2 regions of the Amycolatopsis samaneae genome follow, and region 1 is predicted to be linked to the other one. Evidence: riboswitches for the same ligand, from Rfam matches in the RefSeq annotation. Region 1 holds a riboswitch; the other holds the start of a gene.
The links. Region 1 has a riboswitch for S-adenosylmethionine ahead of ABD987_RS16635 (methionine ABC transporter ATP-binding protein). Riboswitches for the same ligand answer to the same signal wherever they lie in the genome.
Positions count from the first base shown of each region.

Region 2: it holds a riboswitch for S-adenosylmethionine, as region 1 does, so the genes downstream of both, ABD987_RS31060 (aminotransferase class V-fold PLP-dependent enzyme) here and ABD987_RS16635 (methionine ABC transporter ATP-binding protein) in region 1, are expected to answer to the same signal.

Region 1 is NZ_BAABHG010000006.1:4,260-11,912, forward strand. Features, by position in the region: gene ABD987_RS16610 (DivIVA domain-containing protein) at 1-33, shown strand, start outside; gene ABD987_RS16615 (DivIVA domain-containing protein) at 33-359, shown strand; gene ABD987_RS16620 (fatty acyl-AMP ligase) at 423-2,108, opposite strand; gene ABD987_RS16625 (ABC-F family ATP-binding cassette domain-containing protein) at 2,162-3,952, opposite strand; gene ABD987_RS16630 (4-(cytidine 5'-diphospho)-2-C-methyl-D-erythritol kinase) at 4,051-5,016, opposite strand; gene ABD987_RS16635 (methionine ABC transporter ATP-binding protein) at 5,168-6,178, opposite strand; SAM riboswitch class I at 6,396-6,484, opposite strand; gene rsmA (16S rRNA (adenine(1518)-N(6)/adenine(1519)-N(6))-dimethyltransferase RsmA) at 6,600-7,481, opposite strand.
Region 2 is NZ_BAABHG010000013.1:111,621-119,273, forward strand. Features, by position in the region: gene ABD987_RS31045 (potassium/proton antiporter) at 1-432, shown strand, start outside; gene ABD987_RS31050 (helix-turn-helix transcriptional regulator) at 429-1,139, opposite strand; gene ABD987_RS31055 (alpha/beta hydrolase) at 1,150-2,085, opposite strand; SAM riboswitch class IV at 2,233-2,347, shown strand; gene ABD987_RS31060 (aminotransferase class V-fold PLP-dependent enzyme) at 2,387-3,748, shown strand; gene ABD987_RS31065 (hypothetical protein) at 3,780-4,391, shown strand; gene lspA (signal peptidase II) at 4,524-5,093, shown strand; gene ABD987_RS31075 (RluA family pseudouridine synthase) at 5,090-6,016, shown strand; gene ABD987_RS31080 (AsnC family protein) at 6,371-7,480, opposite strand; gene ABD987_RS31085 (DUF885 domain-containing protein) at 7,641-7,653, shown strand, end outside.

The DNA of each region.
Region 1 (7,653 bases):
GAGGAGTCCTCCGAGCACGCCAAGAAGCGGTAATGGCCGTGACGGCGATCGAGGCGCGGACGATCCAGTTCGACCGCGCCCCGATCGGCACCCGCGGCTACTACGAACCCCAGGTCGACGCCTTCCTGGAACGGGTCGCCGCGACGCTGGACGGCGAAGACGACCTCACCGCCGCCGACGTCCACGACGTCGCGTTCAGCAGGGCACCACTGTCCAAACGCGGCTACGACCACGCCGCCGTCGACGCCTTCCTGCGGCTCTGCGAAACCACCCTCGCCGACACCGGCGGAAGCGGCACCTGCCATCTCGCGCCGCCGCTGGAACACACGCACAACCGCCGAGGTTTCTGGCGCCGCTGATCGATGGTCCGTGGGGGCCTCCTTGAGGGACCTAGAGTCCCTCAAGGAGGCCCCCACGGAACGTCACTCGGCGTTCTTGGCGATCCTGTCGGCGTACTGGGTGGCGGTGGCGGCGCGCCGGACCTTGCCGGACGGCGTCTTCGGCAGGCTCCCGGCCGGCAGCACCACGACCGCGAACGGGCGCATGTCGACGGCGTCGCGCACGGCCGCGACGATCTGCTTGGAAAGCGCCTTCTCCGTCTCGGCGTCTCCGGCGAGCTTCGACTCGACGACGACCGCGAACCGCTCACGGCGGCTGCCCGCGTCGAGCCGCACCGCGACCGCGTTCCCGGCCCGCACCCCCTCCACCGACGACGCCGCCCGCTCGATGTCGGTCGGGTACAGGTTCCGGCCGCCCATGATGATGACGTCCTTGCGGCGCCCGCAGATCACGATCTGCCCGCCCACCAGGTACCCGAGGTCGCCGGTGGCGAGCCAGCCGTCGGCGTCCTGTGTCGCGAGTGGACCGTCCATGGTCAGGTAACCCGGTGTCACCGCCTCGCCGCGCAGCCGGATCTCCCCCACCTCGCGCTCGCCGAGCCGGACACCCTTGTCGTCCACGATCTCCGCTTCGAGGCCGTCGAGCGGACGGCCCAGCAGCGCGAACGAACGCACCACGTCGGTACCGCGCCGCGGGTCGCCCTCGGGCACCGGCACCGCGCGGTTGTCCACCTCCAGCGCGTCGGCTTCGACGACGTCGAGCGTCAGCCCGGTGAACAGCGGCGCGAAGGACACCGCCAGCGTCGCCTCGGCCATGCCGTAGGCGGGGAAAACGCATTCCGCGGGCATCTTGAACCGCGCCCCGGCGTCCACGAAGGTCCGCACCGCGGTCTCGTCGATCGGTTCGGCGCCGTTGAGCGCGATCCGCAGCTTGGACAGGTCGTAGGCGTTGTCGTCGTCCACCCGCGCCAGCCGTCGCCCGACGATGGCGTAGGCGAAGTTCGGCGCGGCGGTCGTGGTCCCGCCGTACTTGCTGATCAGCTCGGGCCAGATCAACGGCCCGCTCAGGAACTCGACCGGGGTGACCTTGACCAGCTCGACGCCGAAGGTCATCGGCACCGTCAGGAACCCGACCATGCCCATGTCGTGGAAGGTCGGCAGCCACGAGACCATCACGTCGGTGTCGAAGTCGAACTCCGCGCGGTCGACCATGGCCTTCACGTTGGAGTACAGGTTGCCGTAGGTGATGCGGACGGCCTTGGGATCGGCGGTCGACCCGCTGGTCAGCTGCAACAGCGCGGTGTCGGACTCCTGGGTGGTCACCACCGAGGCCAGCGGTTCCGCGTCCACGAGCTCGGTGATCAGCCGGAACCCGATGCCGTGCTCGGTGAGCACCGGCGCCAGCTGGTCGAACGGCTCGCCCAGCAGCACCAGGTCGGAGCCGATCATGCGCAGCACGCGGACGGTGTCGGCGGCCCATTCCGCGAGGTCGGTCCTCGGTGTCGGCTGGTGCAGCATCGTGACGCTGCCGCCGGCCAGCCACACCCCCTGCACGGTGGGCGCGATCAGCGCGGGCGCGGCGGCGAGCACGGCGACCGCGCTCCCCGGCGTCATCCCGCCCTCGACCAGGCCGCCGGCGACCCGCAGGGCCCGCTGGTGCACCTCCGCCCAGGTGCGCCGGACGGGCTCCTTCGGCTCCCCGGTGACCATCCCGCGCTGCTGCCCTCGCCCCGCCGCGGTGGCGACGAGCGTTTCCACGAACCGACTCATGCGAGCAGATTACTGTCTGCCCGCGGCGACTCGGCCACCAACGCGGTAACCGGCTATTCAAGCGTTTCGGACGTCTCCAGCCAGCGTGCCTCGACGTCGGCGACCTCCGCCTGAACGGCCTTGAGCTCGGTGTTCAGCTCGATCAGTTTCGCCGGGTCGGTCGCCGCCTCCAGCAGCGCGGCGTGCAGCTTCTCCTCCTTGGCGTGCAACTGGTCCAGCTTCCGCTCCAGCCGCCCCAGCTCCTTCTGCGCCGCCCGCACCTCCGCCGCGCTCCGCTTGGCGGCGGCCTTCTCCGCCGCCGCGTCCGGCGACGCCGTCGCGCCACCCCGTACCGAGGTGCGGCCTTCCCCGGCGGCTTCCCGCCGCGCGAGGTACTCGTCGATGCCGCCGGGCAGGTGCGTGACCTTGCCGTCGCCGAACAACGCGAAGGTGCTGTCGCAGACGCGCTCGACCAGGTACCGGTCGTGCGAGACCACCACCATCGTGCCCGGCCACGAGTCGAGCAGATCCTCCAGCTGCTGGAGCGTGTCGATGTCCAGGTCGTTGGTCGGCTCGTCCAGCAGCAGCACGTTGGGCTCGGCCATCAGCAGGCGGCACAGCTGCAACCGCCGCCGCTCCCCGCCGGAGAGGTCCGCGACCGGCGTCCACTGCCGCGCCGCCGGGAAGCCGAGCTTCTCCCCCAGTTGCGAGGCCGACATCTCCTGCTTGCCGAACACGACGCGGCCCGCGACCTGCTCGATCGCCTCGAGCACCCGCAGCTCGCCGGGCAGGTCGTCGAGTTCCTGCCGCAGATGCGCCAGCCGCACGGTCTTTCCCTCGACCCGGCGGCCGGTCGTGGATTCGACGTCGCCGCCGAGCAGCTTCAGCAACGTCGTCTTCCCGGAGCCGTTGACCCCGACCAGGCCGACGCGGTCGCCGGGCCCGACGCGCCAGGTGAGGTGATCCAGCAGCACGCGATCCCCGGCACTGAGCGAGACGTCTTCCAGTTCCAGCACGGTTTTCCCGAGCCTGCGCCTGGCGAAGGCCAGCAGCTCCACCGAATCCCGCGGCTCCGGGACGTCGGAGATCAACGCCTCGGCCGCCTCGATGCGATACCGCGGCTTCGACGTCCGCGCCTTCGCCCCGCGCTGGAGCCAGGCGAGTTCCTTGCGTGCCAGGTTCTTCCGCTTCTCCTCCAGCGTCGCCGCCAGCCGCGCACGCTCGGCACGGGCGAACACCCAGTCCGCGTACCCGCCCTCGTACTGCTCGACCCGGCCACCCGCGACCTCCCAGGTGAGCGTCGCGACGGTGTCGAGGAACCACCGGTCGTGGGTCACCACCACCACGGCGATCCGGCGTGACAGCAGGTGCTCGGCAAGCCAGTGCACGCCCTCGATGTCGAGGTGGTTGGTCGGCTCGTCGAGCACGACGAGGTCCAGTTCGCCGGTCAGCGCCGCCGCGAGCGAGACGCGGCGCCGTTCGCCGCCGGAGAGGGTGGCCGTCGGGGTGTCCAGCCCGATCGCGGTGATCCCCAGACCGTCCACAATGGAACGCACGCGCGGGTCGGCGGCCCATTCGTGCTCGGCGCCGTAACGGGCGAGCACGACGTCGCCGACGGTACTGCCCTCCGGCAGCTCGGTCCGCTGGGTGACCACGGCCATCCGCAGACCGCGCACCTGGCTCACCCGCCCGGAATCCGGTTCGCTGATCCCGGCGAGCACCTCCAGCAGCGTCGTCTTGCCGCCCCCGTTGAGACCGACGACGCCGATGCGCTGCCCTTCGGCCACACCGAGGGAAACCCCGTCCAGCAGCGGGCGCACCCCGTAGGACTTGCTCACCGACTCCAGGTTGACCAGGTTGGCCATCCGCTCAGCCGATCCTTTCCAGTACTCGAAAACCACGTGCGACGGCAGGCGCCGCCACTATCCACAAAGGACGTCCACTCCAGACACCCAGGTATGTCTCATGCGTGCACCCTCGGCGGCGCCGAGCGGGGCGCGTCGTCCCCGCCGACCAGCCGCGCGCCGGGGACCGGGCCGTGCGCGACCCGCACGGTGCGGCACACCCCGGCACCGGACAGCTCGGCCGCGACCTCGACCGCGGACTGCGCGTCGGCGCACAGGAACGCACACGTCGGCCCCGACCCCGAGACCGTGCCCGCGAGCGCGCCGGCGTTGACCCCGGCCCGCAGCGTCCGGCGCAGCCCCGGCCGCAGCGACACCGCGGCCGCCTGCAGATCGTTGCCCAGCAGCAGCGCGAGCTGCCGGGGATCACCCGAGGCCAGCGCCTCGACCACGGGGGTGTGCGAGCCGATCCGCGGCGGCTTGCCCTCGGCACGGAGCCGGTCCAGCTCGCCGAACACGCGCGGCGTCGACAGGCCACGCTGGTCGAAGGCCAGCACCCAGTGGAACGTGTGCCGCGCCAGCACCGGCACGAGCTGCTCACCGCGGCCGGTGCCCAGCGCCGTGCCGCCGTAGAGCGCGAACGGGACGTCGCTGCCGAGCCCGGCCGCGAGCTCGGCGAGTTCGTCGCGGGTGACGTCCAGCTTCCACAACGAGGCCAGCCCGACCAGCGTGGCCGCCGCGTCCGCGCTGCCCCCGGCCATCCCGCCCGCCACCGGGATGCCCTTGCGGAGCACGATGCGGACCTTCGCCTCGGCCCCCGGCTTCCCGACGTGCGCGGCCAGCGCCTGCGCCGCGCGCCAGGCGAGGTTGTTCGCGCCGGTGGGCACCGAACCCTCGCCCTCGCCGTAGACCTCGATACCCGGCTCCTCGGTGGCCATGACGGTCACCTCGTCGGTCAGCGAAAGCGCCTGGAAGACGGTCACCAGCTCGTGGTAGCCGTCCTCGCGCAGGTCGGAGACCGCGAGGTGCAGGTTGACCTTGGCGGGAACGCGAACGGTCACTGGGGGCGGGACGACAGCGAGCACACGTCAAGCCTACGTGGCCCCGTCCGGACCGCTCGCGGAAGGAGAACACGCGACACGCTCCCGGCCCCGTAACGAAAAGGTCCGTGGGGGCCTCCCCGAGGGACTCCAGGTCCCTCAAGGAGGCCCCCACGGACCTTCCTATGCCGACGGGTCAGGCGGCGACGCCCTGCGGGCCCCGCACCGCGTGCGTGACGCGGCCGCCGCGCTCGGCGATCCACGCCAGCGCCGCGTCCGACCGCTCACCGCGGACACCGAGCCGGAACCGGCCCACCGGGGTGTCCCCGACGCGGGTGATGCCGCCGCCGATGGTGGCGAGCTCGACGTCGAAGCGGCCCGCCGCCTCGGGGAGCAGGGCACCGACCGACGCGAAGCCGATCAGCACGACGTCCACCGCGCGGTCGTAGCGCGCGGACTGCGCGCGGGTGGTCTCGATCGCGGGCAGCAGGGCCTGCGCGGTGCGGCTGGCCGGGTCGGAGATCAGGTCCAGCACGGTGCCGCGTTCGAGGACGGCGCCGTCCTCCAGCACCGCGACGTCGTCGCACACGCGCCGCACCACGGTCGTGTCCGGGGTGGTGACCACGATCGTGACGCCCAGCTCGGCCCTGGCGCGGTCGAGCACGGTCAGCACGGCGCCCGCCTCGTCGGCGCTGACACCGGAGGTCGGGTCGTCGGCCAGCAGCACCGACGGGCCCGCGGCAAGGGCCTTCGCGACGGCGACCCGGCGCAGCTGGCCCTCGGTCAGCTCGGCAGGGCGCTGGGCGGCGCGCGGGGTGAGCCCGACGAGGTCGAGCAGCGTGCCCACCCGGCTGCGGCGCTGCGGCCCGTCCACCCCCAGCTGTTCCAGCGGGGTGGCGATGTTGCCCGCGATGGTCCGCTCGGCGATCAGCTCCGGCTTGGTGCCGACCACGCCGAGCTGACGGCGGATCTCGCGAAGGCGCCTGCCGTCGAGCGTGCCGGTGTTGAGGCCGTCGAGCCGGACCACGCCGCGGTCGGGGCGCTCCTGCAGCGCGATGCACCGGGCGAGGGTGGACTTGCCCGAGCCGGCCGGGCCGACCACGCCGAAGAGGGAACCGGCCTGCACGTCGACGCTCACGTCCCGCAGCGCGACGACCGGATTTCCGTTGTGGGGAAAGGATTTGGTCAGGTTTTCGACAGTGATCACGAAAGGCTCCAGAAGCTGGGCGCAGCACCCCGCGGGCGCGCCGACCGTTCACCAATTGACCGTCCAAATTGGACGGTGCTCACGAAGTGGAATGCAGGCGGAAGAACTCAGGCGAGAACGGTGGAGCGTCGACACGCACAGACCGTGCGGCGACCTTCATCGACTACGCGCCGCCTGGTGAGCAGGAGCGGGCGGGCAACCCTCTTCATGGAAGTGGCCTCCATCGGTCCTGGCGGTAGCACCTGCCCGGTGGGGTGGTTGCTGCGACTTCGGCGAGCCAGGTCTCTCAGTCGCTCGGGATGGACGCATTGAGTAAAACCGATCCCATGGATTGAACGCAAGCCCATAGGCGCAGATCACACGACTGGCCGTGTCCGGAAACCGGGATCAGGCGGCCACGCGGCCCTTCACGGGAAAGCGGTCACGCACCGGATGCGCGCGACGCCGCCACGATGCGCGCGAAGTCGCCGACACCGAGCTGTTCGCCCCTGGTCTTCGGATCGATCCCCGCCGCGGTGAGCAGCGCGCCCGCGCGCTCCGCAGAACCCGCCCACCCGGCGAGCGCCGCGCGCAGGGTTTTCCGCCGCTGCGCGAAGGCCGCGTCCACGACGGCGAACAGGGCCTCCCTGTCCACCCCGCCCGACGCGTTCACTTCGTCCACTGTGGACTCGAAATCCGTGCGCTCGAAGGAAACCAGCGCGGAATCGACGTTGGGTACCGGCCAGAACACCGACCGTGGCACGGCGGCGACCTTGCGGGCCCTGCCGTACCAGGCGAGCTTGACGCTGGGCACGCCGTAGATCCGGCCGCCCGGCCCGGCGGCCATCCGGTCGGCGACCTCGGTCTGCACCATGACGAGACCGCGCGCGAGCGAGGGCAGCTCGGCGAGCAGGTGCAGCACGACGGGCACCGCGACGTTGTAGGGCAGGTTCGCGACCAGTGCCACCGGCTCGGCGGGCAGTTCGGCGGCCCGGACGCGGAGCGCGTCGGCACCGACCACCGTCAGCCTCCCGGCGGCCTCCGCGCCGCGCTCGGCGACCGTCACGGGCAGCCGCTCAGCGAGTACGGGATCGATCTCGACGGCGATCACCTCGGCACCGGTGCCGAGCAGCCCGAGGGTCAGCGAGCCGAGCCCCGGCCCGACCTCGAGGACGACGTCACCCGCCCCGACGCCGGCGAGCTCGACGATGCGCCGGACGGTGTTCGGATCGTGCACGAAGTTCTGGCCGAGCTTCTTCGTCGGCCGGACGTCCAGCTCGGCCGCGAGCCCCCTGATCTCGGCAGGGCCAAGCAGTTCCACCACCGGCAGATCGTACCCAGCGTCCGGTGGCCGGGACGTGCCGAGGGACGCCTTCGGCACGAACCCGGAGGTGGCGAGGGTCCGTGAATGCCACATTGAGGGACTCTGAGTCCCTCAATGTGGCATTCACGGACCACAAGGTGCACTGAAGGTCGATTCGTCACAGCGAGCGTGA
Region 2 (7,653 bases), on a different contig from region 1:
GTGCCGGGCGCGCAACGGCTGGTGGACGCGGTGTTCGTGCTGGTCATCGTGCTGACCCTGTTACAGGGCGCGACGTTGAGCCCGCTCGCTCGGGTGCTGGGGCTGACCAGGGGCACCGAACCGAAGGAGATCGAGGTCGACTCCGCGCCGCTCGACGAGCTGGGTGCCGAGCTGTTGCAGGTCCGCATCCAGGCCGGATCACGGCTGCACGGCGTGTACCTGTCGGAGCTGCGGCTGCCGGTCGACGCGACGGTGAGCCTCGTGGTGCGCGACGGCGCCGGGTTCACCCCGCAGAAGACCAGCCGGCTCCAGGAACACGACCAGTTGCTGGTGGTCACCACCGAGCGGGCCCGCGCCGCCACCGAACGCCGGTTGCGCGCGGTCGACCGCGCCGGGCGGCTCGCCCGCTGGAAGGGCGAGTCCGGGCACTAGCGCAGCGGCGCGAGCGCGGCGGGTGGCACGGCCCCGGCGCCTGCCGAGCCGCGCAGGAGCTCGGCCAGGTCGTGGGGCCGCGCGCGTTCCCCGGTCGGCGCCGCCGCCACGATCCGGTCCAGCCGGAAACCCCGGCCCGCGCGGCGTTCGCGGCACCAGGCGACGAGGTACCACTGCCCGCGGGCGGTGAGGAGCCCGGCCGGTTCCACGACGCGGACGCTCTCGCGCCCGGACGCGTCCGTGTAGGACAGCCGGAGCACGCCGTGCCCGGTGACGGCCCGTTCCACCGCGTCGCGGACCGCCCGGTCGCCGGGCGCGGGCAGGGCGAGGACGCGGGCGGCGAGGTCGCGGGCCGCGGCCGAGGCGGGGCCGGTCATCGCGGCGGCGATCTTCTGCGCCGCCGTCCGGGCCGCGCCGGCGTACGGGGTGGTGGCGCCCGCCGCGGCGAGCACCGCGGTCAGCGCCGAGGCCTCGCCCGCGGTGAGGTGGATCGGGGGCAGCGTCGTCTCCGGGTCGATCGCCCAGCCACCCCCGCGCCCGGGGACCGCGCGCACCGGGACGTCGGCCGCCATCAGGGTCTGGAGATCGCGTTGCACCGTGCGGGCGCTGACCTCGAACCGCGTGGCGAGCGCCGCGACCGTCAGTGGCCGCGGCGCCGCCGCGCGCAACTCCTCCACCAGCGCGTACAGCCGGGCGGTCCGGTTCATGGCGCCGACGCTACCGGCCCGCGGTGGCCAGGAAGTCCTGTGCCCGCTTCAGTTCCCGCTCGGTGACGGTCAGCGGGAACAGCGTGAAGCCGTGCATCGCGCCCGCGACGACGTCGAGCCGAACGGGCGCGCCCGCGGCCTGCCAGCGCGCGGCCAGGAACAGCGAGTCGTCCAGCAGCGGATCCTCGGTACCGACGGCGATCCGGGCGGGCGGCAGCCCGGTCAGGTCCGCGAACAGCGGAGAGATCTCCGGGTCGCGGCGCTGTTCTTCGGTCAGCCCCGGCGTGCACAGCTCGTAGCCGCCGCGAAGGGAGTCGGTGTTGCTCAGCAGCGGCCGCGAGCCGAACCTCCGCTGGCTCGGCGTCATCGACAGGTCGTACGCGCCGAAAAGCAGGTGAGCCGACCGGAACGCGCCGGTGACGCCGTGCCGGTCCCGCAGCCGCAGCAGCGTCAGGACACTGAGATGCGCCCCGGCCGACTCGCCGCCGATCAGCAGTCGTTCGGTCCCGAACTCCGCGGCGGCGTGCCGCACCAGCCAGCGGGCGGCCGCTTCGCAGTCGTCCGGTCCGGCGGGGAACGGGTGTTCCGGGGCGAGGCGGTAGTCCACGCTCACCACGGCCAGCCGCGCCCGCACGGCGAGCCCCCAGAGCCGTTCGTCCTGCCCGTCCGCGGAGCCGAACGCCCAGCCGCCGCCGTGGAGGTGCAGGTAGACGCCGTCGGCGTGATCCGGCACGAAGACCCGCACCCGCACGCCGTCGACGACACGGTCTTCTCCCTGTGGCAGCCGGACCGGCGGCGTGTCACCGCCGAGCCGGTTGCGGCGCAGGCGCGCCAGCTTGGCCGCGTCCGGCGTCCGCCCGCGTGCCGGGCGGCTCGCGGCGGTGGCGGCGAATTTCTCGTTGAACGCCAAGGTTTCGGCGAGGCAGTCCTGATCGATGATCGTCATGTCGCCGACTTTCGCAGCCGTTCGCGACAACCTCCTGTCACCCTTTCCGTGTGAAGCACGTCACGGCGACCTGCGAGAGTGACGGCTGTCTCAGTCACCCGGACGGGGCTGGCTCGGCGCCCGGGATGTCGGCTATCTTCGTCGTCAGGTCATGAGTGCCAGCGCTAAGCCCCGGCTTGCTGGCCGGCAACCCTCCAACCGCGGTGGGGTGCCCCGGGTGAGGACCGGGCCTGTCGCGAGGTGCGGCGGGCAAGCGCGGGCCCCTCGCCGGGGGTCCCCCGGACCGCCGAGGAGGCACCCGATGACACTCGCCGTCAATCACCAGAACACCACCGAAACCCCGGTTACCGTTGCGCCGCAAGGAATTCCGGCGGTCGCCGGTGCCGGGCTGAGCGTTCCGCTCGTCACCGGTGGCGAGATCGGCTACGCGAACCTCGACCACGCCGCGAGCGCGCCCTGTCTGGACGCCGTGCGCCGCGCGGTGGACGAGTTCCTGCCCTGGTACGCGAGCGTGCACCGCGGCGCCGGATTCGCTTCGCAGGTCTCGACGCGGCTTTACGAGCGCACGCGCGACATCCTGCGCCGGTTCGTCGACGCGCGCGCCACCGACACCGTGGTGTTCACCCGCAACACCACCGATTCCTTCAACCTGCTCGCCCGCAGCCTGCCCCGGCACACCTCGGTGGTCGTGTTCGACACCGAGCACCACGCCGCGCTACTGCCGTGGCGTGGCCCGAACGTCCGGCGGATCCCCGCCCCGCGTACCCGGCTCGCCGCGGTGTCCGCTGTGGACGAAGCGCTCGCGGAGTGCCCGCAGGGACCGCGTCTGGTGGTCGTCACCGGAGCGTCCAATGTGACCGGTGAGCTGTTGCCGGTGGCGGAGATCGCCGCGGTGGCCCGCCGGCACGGCGCCCGGATCGCGCTCGACGCCGCGCAACTCGCCCCGCACCGCCGGATTTCCCTGCGGGAGCTGGACGTCGACTACGTCGCGCTGTCCGGCCACAAGCTGTACGCCCCGTTCGGCGCCGGCGCGCTGATCGGCCGCGCGGACTGGCTGCGCGCCGCGCAGCCGTACCTCGCCGGCGGGGGCGCGACCAAGCTCGTCACGGGCGAGGCCGACGAACTCGCCGTCGTCTGGAACGACGGGCCGGAACGGCACGAGGCCGGTTCGCCCAACACCGTCGGCGTGTACGCGCTGGGCGTGGCGTGCGAGCAGCTCGCCGCCCACTGGGACGCGGTCGGCGCGCACGAGGAGATCCTGCTTTCCCGGCTGCGCAAGGGTCTCGCCGCGATTCCGGGCTGCGCCGAGCTGCGGCTGTTCGACGCGCCGGTGGACCGCGTCGGCACGGTCAGCTTCGTGGTCGACGGGTTCGAACCCGGCTGGCTGGCGGCGGTGCTGTCGGCCGAGTACGGCATCGGCGTGCGCGACGGCGCCTTCTGCGCGCACGTGGCGACGAAGCGGCTCATCGGCGTCGCCGGGGGAGCGGGCCGGCAGGCGGTGCGGGTCAGCCTCGGGCTCGGCAGCACCACCGAACACGTCGACCGGCTCGTGCTCGCGCTGCGGCAGATCGTCGCCCGTGGCGCCCGGTGGGAGTACACGAAGCAGGACGGCCGCTGGGCCCCGGTCGGCGATCCGCGCGCACTGCCCCCGTTCTGCGCCTGATTTCCCTGCCTGATTTCGCTATCGTGGCGCGGTGGGCGGAACACGGCGACGATACTGGTTTCCCTTGGCGCTGCTGGGTTTCGCGCAGCTGGTCCTCGTCGCGGTCGAGCTGCTCTGGCCGTCCCGCGTGTCTTCAAGCGCTGTCAGCGGGTTCACGAACCTGCAGGGCGTCCAGATGTCCAGGGAGCTCGTGACCGCGCTGGAGGTCTCGCCGCACGTCACGTCGAGTGTCGGCTACGGCTGGCTGTGGGTGCTGGCCGTGGCCGTGCTCGGCGTCGCGGCCTGGTACTTCGTCCTGGCGCGGCGGGCGGGCACCCCGCCGCGCACCGGCCGGTTCGTGCTCCTCGTACTGGGCGCGCTCGTGGCCGTGCCGCTGCTCGATCTCCTCGGGTTCCTGCAGTTCCGGCTGGACGCCGACGTGCGGGGCCCGATGATCACCACGCTCGCTCTCGTCCTGCTCGCCTGGTTCGAGCGCAGCGCGCTCGTGCTGGTGGTGACGGCGGTGTTCGTGCTGGTCGCGGTGGTGTTCCTGCCGGGTTTGCCCGGGGTCCTGGTCTCGGCCGTGGCGTTGCTGGCCGGGGCGTTCGCGGCGCTCGTCGCACCGGCCGGGCCGGACCCGGGGACCGCCGCTGACACGGCCTGAACGCGTGACGTGGACAATGGACCGGTGAGCACCGAGCCCTCCCCGCCCGAGCAAGGCACCACCCCGGCCGCCGACGACACGCCGGACCCGGCCGCGACCAGCGAGTCCGCGGCTCCCGAGCCGTCGAAGGCGCTGCCGAGGCGCACCGTCGGCATCGTGTTCGCCGTCGCGGTGGTGATCTGGGCGGTCGACCTGATTACCAAGAACCTCGCCGCGGCGAACCTGGAGGGCAAGGAGCCGGTCCGGATCCTCGGCGGGCTCGTCTACCTGCAGCTGGTGCGCAACCCCGGCGCGGCGTTCTCCATGGCCACCGGCATGACCTGGGTGCTCGCGCTGGTCGCGGCCGCGGTCGTCGTCGCGATCGTGTGGCTTTCCCGGCGGCTGCGCTCGGTGGGCTGGGCGATCGGGCTCGGCCTGGTGCTCTCCGGGGCGCTGGGCAACCTGACCGACCGGATCTTCCGCGCGCCCGGCCCGCTGCAGGGCCACGTCGTCGACTTCATCTCCGCCTTCGCCCCGAACGGACAGGGCTGGGCGATCTTCAACATCGCCGACTCCGCGATCTGCGTCGGCGGGGTGCTGATCGTGCTGCTGTCGCTGCTCGGCAAGGACTACGACGGGACCTCGACGCGCGGTAAGAAGGACGAAAAGGCCGAGACGGTCGGGACGTCCGAGGCAGCCGGGACCTCCGAGGACAAGGCGTGAGCGCGCGGATGCTGCCCGTTCCGGACGGGCTCGACGGCATGCGGGTCGACGCCGGGCTGGCGAAGCTGCTCGGACTGTCCCGCACGGTCATCGCGGAGCTGGCCGAGTCGGGGGACGTCCTGCTCGACGGGCGCCCCGCGGGCAAGTCGGACCGCCTCGCGGCCGGGGGCCTGCTGGAGGTGACGCTGCCCGAACCGGACCGGCCGGTCGAGGTCGTCGCCGAACCCGTCGAGGGCATGCGCATCCTGCACGACGACGAGGACATCGTCGTCATCGCGAAACCGGTCGGCGTCGCCGTGCACCCCAGCCCGGGCTGGACCGGCCCGACCGTGGTCGGCGGACTGGCCGCCGCCGGGCTGCGGATCTCGACGTCGGGGGCCGCCGAACGCCAGGGCGTCGTGCACCGCCTCGACGCGGGCACCAGCGGCGTGATGGTGGTGGCCAAGAGCGAGCACGCCTACACCGTGCTGAAGCGCGCGTTCAAGGAACGGACCGTCGACAAGGGTTATCACGCGGTCGTGCAGGGCCACCCGGATCCCACCCGTGGCACCATCGACGCCCCGATCGACCGGCATCCCCGGCACGACTACAAGTTCGCCGTCGTCGCGGGCGGTCGTCCCAGTGTCACGCACTACGAGGTCACCGAGGCTTTCCGGGCGGCGTCGTTCGCCCAGATCAAGCTGGAGACCGGGCGGACGCACCAGATCCGCGTGCACTTCTCCGCGCTGCGGCACCCGTGTGCCGGCGACCTGACCTATGGTGCGGACCCGGTGCTGGCGCGGAAGCTGGGACTCTCGCGGCAGTGGCTGCACGCCAGGACACTCGCCTTCGCACACCCTTCGGACGGCCGCTGGGTCGAGTTCGAGGCCGAGTACCCGGACGACCTCGCGAGCGCGCTGAAGATTCTCCGCGACGAGAACTGACTTCTGTCTTCTGTCTTCTGTCGCACTGACCGAAGTCCGTGTGGTCCGGCTCGGCGTTCGCCGCGGAGCGCGTGAGGTGCGGACGGCCGCCGCGTACAAGGTCCGTGAATGCCACATTGAGGGACTCTGAGTCCCTCAATGTGGCATTCACGGACCGCCGAAGGAATGAACGGAAGATTCAGGACACCCCAAGGCCCCCTTGCCGAACACAGTACGAGCGGGGCCCGACAGAACACCGCCACACGACGCCAAGACGCTCTCCCCGGCCCGGTCCCAGGGGCGAGACGCTGTGAAGGACTCCTTGCCAGCACTCAGCGCCGGTAAGGAGTCCTTCACGGCACGGATGGGCCGACCTCAGTCGTCGATGGACCAGGTGAGGCTGCGTTCGTCCGGCTCCGGCCGGGGGCTCCACCGCACCGACACCACTCGCGTCGCGTCCGGCAGCACGTAGACCGTGTGCCCGCCCAGGGTCTCGCCGGGGCGCACGCCGATCTTGTGCGGCGGCCGCGAGGTCAGCGACACCGGCGCCTTGCCGATCGCGGTGCCGTCCGCGGCGAGCAGTTCGAGGTAGTTGTCCGGCAGCGAGACGAACGGGATGTTCCCGCGGTTGGTGATCTCGGTGTGCACGACGACCGAGCGTTCCCCCTCTTCGAGCCGGTAACCCGCGGCGCCGAAGAGATAGTCCGCCGGATCCTGAACCTCCAGCAGCTGCACCGCGAGCTGCTCGCCCTCCAGCCCCTGGGTCTCCAGCACGTCCCCGGTCCTGCCCTGCTTCCCGGCCGCCTGCCGCGCGGCGGGGGCGGGTTCGTCACCCCGTGCCCACGACGAGGTCTGCGGCAGGCCCCAGGTACTGAACGCCGGGTCGACCGCGGCGGGTGGGGGGCCGGGCGCGAACTGCTGCTGCGGCGGCATGGGCGGACGAGGCGGGGCCGCGGGCGGCGGTCCGGGGTAGCGGCCCGAGGGCGTCCCCTGCACCGCGTACGCGCCCGACGGCGTGCCCTGGACCGCGTACGGACCGGACGGCGCGCCCTGCACGGTGTAGGCGCCCGACGGAACCCCTTGGACGGTGTAGGCGCCCGAGGGTACGCCCTGTACCGGATGCGGCGGGCCCTGCGGGGGCGGACCTTGCGGCGGTGGGCCCTGCGGCGGCCGAGGCGGCACGGGCGGCTGCGCGGCCGGCGGCTGGGCGGACGGTGGCTGCGCGGGCAGGGGCTGGCCGGACGGGGGCTGCCCCTGCCGGTTCGCCCACGACGGCGGGGCGCCCGCGATGGCGGCGCGCAGCCCCTGCGGGTCACTCTCCACCCCCACCAGCAGGGGCAGTCCGCTGCCGGACAACGCGACCAGCCGATAGGCGACCTCGCGCGGATCCATGCCGACCTTCGCCGCGAGCTCGTGCACGGCCGCCTTGCCCAGGTCGGCCAGTGCGGCGAGCAAGCGGGTATCGACGGGATCTGTCACGGCCACTCCCGGAACGCTACCGCCTCGCCCCGGCGGACGCGCCCAAGGCCGCCCGCTCCCGGCGGGTCCGGCACGAACGGCCCGTTCGTGCCGGACAGCGGCGGTGGTGCCGGGGTTGCGGTTAGGGTCGGAGACACATCGTCCACACACCCCTGGGGGTCCCCGTATGACCGCAGTCG